Regions from separate parts of the Mesorhizobium sp. M0894 genome, predicted to be linked through region 2. Evidence: predicted binding sites of a transcription regulator. Region 2 holds the regulator's gene; the other holds the start of a gene.
What was found. Region 2 encodes PhoB, which activates phosphate uptake and scavenging genes when phosphate is short. Its sites were predicted from a motif close to TGTCATNNANCTGTCAT; they were not measured.

Region 1 (4,211 bases), on a different contig from region 2:
CGGGGCTGTGTGCGGCCTTCGTCGGCGTGCTGCTCGCGTCGCGCATCGGCATCGGCAATCCGACGCAGGCCGAGGGCTGGGAATTGCAGGCGATCGCTTCTTCGGTGATCGGCGGCACGTCGCTGTTCGGCGCTGTCGGCTCCGTGCACGGGCCGCTGCTCGGCGCCTTCATCCTTGCCACCATCAACAACGGCGCCAATCTGCTCAACGTCAACGCCTTCTGGCAGCGCATCATCACCGGGGTGCTGATCATCGTCATCGTCTATTTCGACGGGCTGCGCCGCCGCGGCAAATAGATCGCCCCCTAACAGCCGCCGGCCTCGCAACAGCAGAGCCGGCGGTGCCATGAACCGACTGGATTGAAGCATGAAAGCCGTCGTCTGCCGCTCGCCCGGCGAACTTGTCCTGGAAGATCGCCCGGCGCCTGGCGCGCCGCCCTCGGGCTGGGCGCTGGTCGCGGTCAACCATGTCGGCATCTGCGGCACCGATTATCACATTTTCGACGGCAAGCACCCGTTCCTCGCCTATCCCCGCATCATGGGCCACGAGGTTTCGGGCACCGTGATCGAGGTTGGCGAGGGCGTCGATCTCACCGTCGGCGAGCCGGTGATCGTCAATCCCTATCTCGCCTGCGGCAAATGCATCGCCTGCCGGCAAGGCAAGCCGAATTGCTGCGTCAGGATCGAGGTGCTCGGTGTCCATCGCGACGGCGCCATGTGCGAGCAGATCCTGGTGCCGGCGCAAAATCTTTATCCGGCAAACGGCCTGTCGCTGGGCGATGCGGCAGCCGTCGAATTCCTGGCGATTGGCGCCCATGCCGTGCGGCGCTCGCTGGCTGATCCAGGTGCGCGCACGCTGGTCATCGGCGCCGGCCCGATCGGGCTCGGCACGGCGCTGTTCGCCCGCATCGCCGGGCTCGACGTGACGCTGCTCGACATGAGTGCCGAGAGGCTGGGTTTCGCCGAAAGCGAACTCGGCTTCGCGACCCTCAACGGCTCGCAGGGCGCCGCCGCTGATCTGGTGCGGCAGGCGACCGACGGCGATGGTTTTGACGCGGTCTTCGACGCCACCGGCAACACCCAGTCGGTGCAGTCGGCCTTCGCCCATGTCGCGCATGGCGGCACGCTGGTGCTGGTCAGCGTCGTCAAGGACGACATCGCCTTTTCCGATCCCGAATTCCACAAGCGCGAGATGATGCTGATCGGCAGCCGCAACGCTCTGCGCGCCGATTTCGACCATGTCGCCGCTTCAATCCGCAACGGTGCGGTGCCGCTGGCAAAGCTAGTCACCCACCGCACCACGCTTGGCGAGACGCCGCGCGACCTCGCCCGCTGGGCACATGAGAAATCCGGGCTGATCAAGGCGGTCATCCAGGTCGGATGACACAACGATAGCCGCGTCTCAAAGCGCCGACAGTTTGAGTTCGATGCGCTCGGCCGGGAAGCGCGACTCCGAAAACTGGATCGGCTGACCGTCGGGCGTGACGTTGACGGCGACCGTCACCAGCACGATGGCGCCGGGCTGCAGGTCGAGGTCGGCAAGGTCGGCGGCATCGGCATGGCGCGCCGACAGCACGGTCGATTGCCGGAGATAGTCGTCGATGCCGAAACGTGCCAGCGATGCCGTGATCGAACCGGTTTCTGCCATGGCAGCATCGATGCCGGCAAAGCGCCTGGCATCGAACCAGCCGGCAGCGCGGGACACCGGCATTCCATCGGCTTCGCCCCGCGTTTCCAGGCGTATCACGTCGGCCCCCTGCGCAAGGCCTAAGCCCTCTGCGACACGACGGTTGGCCGGCTCGACCGATGAGGCGAGCAAGGTGATATGCCGCTCGGACGCCTGTCCTTGCAATCCCTCGGAAAAGCGGGTGCGGGCGCCGATCGGATAGGACAGCCGCTTTCGCGACAGCACGAAGGTGCCACGCCCCTGCTCCGCCTTGAGCACACCCTCCTGCACCAGGGCTGCGATAGCGCTGCGCACCGTATGGCGGTTGACGCCATAGCGTTCGGCAAGTGCCACCTCCGGCGGCAGCGCGGCATTCTCGGGAAAATCGCCAACGGCGATCGAGTGCAGGATCTGGTCGGCGATCTGCCGCCATAGCGCGACACCGCTGCGCCGCTCGATGCTGTTTGCTTGCCCGATCATTTCCCGCCCCAATCTTTGCGCCGACCTTTTGGCCCGTGTCACGTACACGTCATAGACACGCGCTAGATAATGGATATAATTTGTATAGTTGTCTATATCAATCGACAAATGCACGCAGACGAGGAGTAGCGGCCATGCGAGGACGGGAAGCGCGAGAGCAGGCCGAGCGCAAGGCCGTAATGGCGACGCTGGCGCAATCGGCCGGGGACGACATTGTCCGCCTCTGGGACGAAGCCGGCCTGCCTTGTGAAGCGGAACTTCTGCGTGGCCCCGAAACCGGCCTGGTTACCGTGCGCGGCCGCATCGGCGGCGGCGGCGCGCCGTTCAATGTCGGCGAGGCGACGGTCACCCGTGCCACGGTGCGGCTTGCGTCCGGCCATGTCGGCCACTGCTATGCGCTCGGCCGCGACAAGCAGAAGGCAAGGCTGGCAGCAATCGCCGATGCGCTGTGGCAGGACCCGGCCCACCGCAACGGGGTCGAGACCAGGCTCGTCGCGCCCTTGCAGGCGGCACTGGCCAAGGCCCGTGACCAGCGCCGCGCCGAGACGGCGGCGACCAAGGTCGATTTCTTCACAATGGTGCGCGGAGAAGACTGATGGACCTCGCCACTCAATCGATCGAAGGCGGCTTCGCCGATCCGGTATTCAACGCGCAGACCGTATTCCGCGCTGTGATGGACGCGATGGCGCGGCCGGGCAGCGTGCAGCCCTTGCCGGCCCTCGCCCACCCCCCCGTGCCGCTGTCGGCCACCGCCGGTGCCATTGCTCTGGCGCTGTGCGACAACGACACGCCGCTCTGGCTCGACCCGGCTTTGCAGGGGTCGGCGGCGGTGAAATCCTGGCTTGGCTTCCATACCGGCGCGCCGCTGGCCAACACCCCGGCCGACGCGCATTTCGCGCAGATTGCCACGCCGGCCGAGATGATGGCGCTCGACGGGTTTTCGCAAGGCACCCAGGATTATCCCGATCGTTCGACGACGCTGATCCTTGAGGTCGGCGATCTCGTCTCCGGCGCTCCGCTGCTGCTCGAAGGCCCGGGCATCGAGAAGACGGCGACGATCGCGCCGGCGCAAATGCCGCGTCATTTCGTCGAGCAATGGAAGCAGAACAATCAGCGCTTTCCGCGGGGTGTCGACATCATCCTCGCCACGTCCGACGCAATTGCCTGCCTGCCGCGCACGACGCGCATTAAGACGATGGAGGCGTAGGATGTATGTCGCGGTAAAAGGCGGTGAAGCGGCCATCCGCAACGCCCACAAATTGCTCGCCGACCGCCGGCGCGGCGACCGCTCGGTGCCCGCACTTCGCCTCGACCAGATCGTTGAGCAGCTGGCGCTCGGCGTCGACCGCGTGATGGGCGAAGGTTCGCTCTACGACAGGGAATTGGCGGCACTCGCCATCGTCCAGGCGCGCGGCGACATGATCGAGGCGATCTTCCTGGTTCGCGCCTATCGCACGACGCTGCCGCGCTTCGGCTACACCAGGGCGATCGACACCGGCACAATGCTGGTCGAGCGGCGGGTGTCGGCGACCTACAAGGACCTGCCCGGCGGTCAGCTGCTCGGCCCGACTTTCGACTATACCCACCGGCTGCTCGACCCCGAGCTTGCCGCCGGCGGCGATGTCGCTGAACCGGAGCAGCGTGCAGGCGAGGCGGAGGCGATGCCGCGCGTGTCCGCCATCCTCGCCCGTGAAGGCCTGATCGAGCCCGACGGCGACATGCCCGGGGATCATGTACCCGGCGACATCACCCGCGAGCCGCTCGAATTCCCGATGGCGCGTGATATCCGCCTGCAGGCGCTGTCGCGCGGTGACGAGGGGTTTCTGCTGGCGCTCGGCTATTCCACCCAGCGCGGCTATGCGCGCAACCATCCTTTCGTCGGCGAGGTTCGTATCGGCGAGGTCGAACTGGAACTGGACGTGCCGGAACTGCCCTTTGCCGTGCCGCTCGGCAGCATCCGCGTCACCGAATGCCAGATGGTCAACCAGTTCAAGGGCTCGGCCAAGGCGCCGCCGCAATTCACCCGCGGGTACGGCCTCGTCTTCGGCCAGAGCGAGCGCAAGGCG
Region 2 (4,211 bases):
CGACCAGGAAACGCCGATGACCTTGTCCTTAGCCTGCGCCACCGACGCAAGCGCCAGCGTCATGGCGACACCCGCCAGAATGGCGGTCGTGAATTTCTTCATCATATCCTCCCTGCGCCGCGTACGGCGTGACCAATTGGCCCCAAAGGCCAGCTTAGAGGCGCTAATTTTTTCGAGCCTCGAAAAAATACTGGCCCGATCTCCCGCTGCTGTCAACATCGATTCTGATGGATTTTGATGTTGCTGCGACTTTTTTCGAGCTTCGGAATAAACGATGACAGCGCCACCTGCATCTGACACTATTTGCCTCATCCGACACTATTTGTCGGCATTACCGACGGCTTCCGGTTCATGAGCGGCCGCGGCAAACCGGGAGGAAAGCAAAACGATGTCGGTCGGAATCCGCCATGACGATTTGCGCCGGCGCAACCGGGCGATGGTGATCTCGGCCGTGCGCCGGGCCGGCCAGCCATCGCGTACGGAGATCGCCGCAACCACCGGCCTCAGCCATTCGACCATATCGGCGATCTCTTCCGACCTGATACGGGAAGGCATCCTCGCCGAGAGCAAGGCAAGTGAGCCCGTTTCGTTGAAACGCGGTCGTCCGCAGGTCGGCCTCGCCCTCAACCCGGAAGCGGCGGCGGTGCTGACCGTGGTGTTGTCGCTGAATTTCCTGTCGGCCGCCATTATCGACTATACGGGACAGGTGGTCGCCGAGGAACAGCGCCGGCTGGACACGCTGACCATGCCGCGCGACGAGCTGATCCGTGAATGCATGGCCATCGTCCGGCGCCGGCTGCAGGATCCAGACCTTGACGTCCGCAGTGTCGCCCGCATCGCCCTGGCGATTCAGGGCATTACCGACTCCCCTGCACGCGCCATGCTGTGGTCGCCGATCACGCCGCAGACCGACATCGCCTTTGCCGACATGCTGGAGGGCGAATTCGGCATCCCGGCAACGGTGGAGAACGACTGCAACATGATGGCGGTGGCTTTGCGCTGGCGCAATCCGGATCGCTATCGCGACGACTTCATCGCCATCCTGCTTTCGCATGGCATCGGCATGGGGCTGGTGCTGAAGGGCGAACTGTTCACCGGGACGCATTCCTCGGGCGGCGAATTTGGCCACATGATCCATCGTCCGGGCGGCGCGCTCTGCCGTTGCGGGCGGCGCGGCTGCATCGAGGCCTATGCCGGCAACTACGCCATCTGGCGCAACGCCAGACAGATGAGCGACGACAGCGAACCGGTCGCCGACGTCAGCGACGCCGACATGCGAGCACTGGCGGCTCGGGCGCGCGAGAAAGATGGGCCGGAACGCGAGGCCTACCGCAAGGCCGGCGAGGCGCTGGGTTTCGGTCTCGGCTCGCTGTTCGCGCTGATCGATCCGGCACCGGTCGCGATGGTCGGCGCCAGTGCCGCCGCCTTCGATCTGATCGAGCCGGCCTTGCGGAAGGCAATCGCCCAGACCGCCGGCGGTCAGCATTCAGGCTCGATCTCCTTCGATACAGAGCCGAACGAATTGCCGCTGATCCGCGAAGGCTGCGCGATGCGGGCGTTAAGCTTCGTCGACCAGGAGATTTTCGCGCCGGGCGCGCAAATGAGGCCCAGCGTCAGAAAGAACGTAGCCTGACCAGGCGGGTCAATCTTCCCTGATCGCATAGCCGGCACCGCGGATGGTGCGGATGACATCCGGCATCCGGCCGTTGTTGACGGCTTTGCGCAGCCGCCCGACATGCACGTCGACGGTGCGTTCGTCGATGTAGATTGTCTCGCCCCAGACATTATCGAGTAACTGGCTGCGCGAGAAGACACGGCCCGGATGCCGCATCATGAACTCGAGCAGCCGGAATTCGGTCGGCCCGAGCCTGATTTCGCTCTTCTTGCGATAGACCCTGTGCGATTCGCGATCGAGCACGATGTCGCCGACCTTTAGCACGCTGGACAGCACTTCCGGCTTGGCGCGCCGCAGCAGCGCCTTGACCCTGGCCATGAATTCTGGTGTCGAAAACGGTTTCACCAGATAGTCGTCAGCGCCGGTCGAAAGACCGCGCACCCGGTCGCTCTCCTCGCCGCGCGCGGTCAGCATGATGATCGGCAGCCGCTCGGTTTCGGGGCGCACCCGCAACCGACGACAGAGCTCGATGCCGGAAACCGCTGGTATCATCCAGTCGAGCACCAAAAGGTCGGGCACATTCTCCTGCAAACGGATCTCGGCTTCGTCGCCGCGTGTCACCACCTCGACCTGGTAGCCTTCGGATTCGAGATTGTAGCGGAGCAGCACACCCAACGGCTCCTCGTCCTCCACCACCATTATACGTGGTGCGATCATCGGCTGGGCACCCCCATCATGTCACCGGTGCGGACATTGTCGTTTCGTCCTGCTTCGGACGATTGACCGGCAATTGCTCGCCGGTCAGCACATAATACGCATTTTCGGCGATGTTGGTGACATGGTCGCCGATCCGCTCCAGATTCTTGGCGCAGAACAGCAGGTGCGTGCAAGCGGTGATGTTGCGCGGATCTTCCATCATGTAGGTCAACAGCTCGCGGAACACGGACGTGTATTTGACGTCGATGCGCTCGTCGGCGGCACGCAGCTTGGCCAACGCGGCCGCATCGCCTGCAGCATATTCCTCGATGACACCCTGCACCTGGATGAGAACCAGCTGCGCCATCGCATCGATGGAATGCGATAGGTCGCGCGGTGTGACGCTAAGGCCGACCGCACTCACACGCTTGGCGATATTCTTGGCAAGGTCGCCGATGCGTTCGAGGTCGCCCGCCATGCGGATCGCTCCGACCACATGGCGAAGATCGTGGGCCATCGGCTGGCGTTTGGCGATCAGGGTGATGGCGCGGTCGTCCAGTTCGCGTTGACGCGCATCCATGATGGCGTCGTCGGAAACGACGCGTTGCGCCAGCACGTTGTCGGAATTCAACAGGGCCTTGGTCGCCCCGCCGACCATCGAACCGGCGAGGTCGGCCATGTCGCGGATCAGCTTGCTGATCTGTTCGAGATCCTCGTCGAAAGAAGCGACTGTGTGTTCGCCCATGGTCCTGTCCTCATATGCATGATCGGAACGGCTCAGCCGAAGCGGCCAGTGATGTAGTCCTGCGTGCGCTTCTCGCGGGGCGACGTGAAGATCTTCTCGGTCCGGTCGAACTCGACCAGTTCACCCAGATACATGAAGGCTGTCTGGCGCGACACGCGCGCCGCCTGCTGCATGTTGTGGGTGACGATGACGATCGTGTAGTCGGCTTGCAATTCGTCGATCAGTTCCTCGATCTTGGCAGTCGACAGCGGGTCGAGGGCCGAAGCCGGTTCGTCGAGCAGAATGACTTCCGGCTTCACGGCCACGGTGCGGGCGATACAGAGCCGCTGCTGCTGGCCGCCGGACAGGCTCAAGCCGCTGGCGTTGAGCTTGTCCTTGACCTCGCTCCACAGCGCGGCGCGCTTCAACGCCTGTTCGACGCGGCCGTCCATCTCGGACTTGCCGAGGTTCTCGTAGAGCCTGACGCCGAAGGCGATGTTCTCGTAGATCGACATCGGGAACGGCGTCGGCTTCTGGAACACCATGCCGATCTTGGTCCTGAGGAGGTTGAGATCCTGCGACCGGTCGAGAATGTTCTTGCCGTCGAGCAGCACCTGGCCCTCGGCCGTCTGTTTTGGGTAGAGTTCGTAGATGCGGTTGAACACACGCAGCAGCGTCGATTTCCCGCAGCCCGAAGGGCCGATGAAGGCCGTGACACTGCGCTCAGGCAGCGACAGGCTGATGTCCTTCAGCGCCTTGCTCTGGCCGTAGTAGAAGTTGAGATTCTTGACCTCGATCTTCGTCTTCTCGGCGACCGTTTTGGCCATCGTCATGTCTGGGGACAACATCTGTGTCATCTGTCCTCTCTGCGTCCGGTAAGGCTGCGGGCGAGGATGCTCAAGCCCAGAACCGTCAGGGTGATTATGAGTGCGCCGGTCCACGCCAGTTGCTGCCATTCCTCGTAAGGGCTGAGAGCGAACTGGAAGATGGTCACCGGCAGGCTGGCCATCGGCGCGTTGATATTGCTGCTCCAGAACTGGTTGTTGAGCGCGGTGAAGAGCAGCGGCGCCGTCTCGCCGGAAATGCGTGCTATCGCCAGCAATATGCCGGTGACGATGCCGGACAATGCGGCGCGGTATGCGACCGAACGGATCACCACCCAGCGTGGCGCGCCGA

Region 1: phnF (phosphonate metabolism transcriptional regulator PhnF) is a predicted target of PhoB. The motif match lies at 2,182-2,198, and genes of this name have one in related genera.

The regions. Positions count from the first base shown of each region.
Region 1 is NZ_JAMYOG010000001.1:615,547-619,757, forward strand. Features, by position in the region: gene NKH91_RS03040 (ABC transporter permease) at 1-296, shown strand, start outside; gene NKH91_RS03045 (zinc-binding alcohol dehydrogenase family protein) at 367-1,383, shown strand; gene phnF (phosphonate metabolism transcriptional regulator PhnF) at 1,402-2,145, opposite strand; gene phnG (phosphonate C-P lyase system protein PhnG) at 2,280-2,741, shown strand; gene phnH (phosphonate C-P lyase system protein PhnH) at 2,741-3,352, shown strand; gene NKH91_RS03065 (carbon-phosphorus lyase complex subunit) at 3,354-4,211, shown strand, end outside.
Region 2 is NZ_JAMYOG010000003.1:74,002-78,212, forward strand. Features, by position in the region: gene xylF (D-xylose ABC transporter substrate-binding protein) at 1-102, opposite strand, end outside; gene NKH91_RS06580 (ROK family protein) at 389-1,633, shown strand; gene phoB (phosphate regulon transcriptional regulator PhoB) at 1,643-2,332, opposite strand; gene phoU (phosphate signaling complex protein PhoU) at 2,349-3,056, opposite strand; gene pstB (phosphate ABC transporter ATP-binding protein PstB) at 3,089-3,892, opposite strand; gene pstA (phosphate ABC transporter permease PstA) at 3,889-4,211, opposite strand, start outside.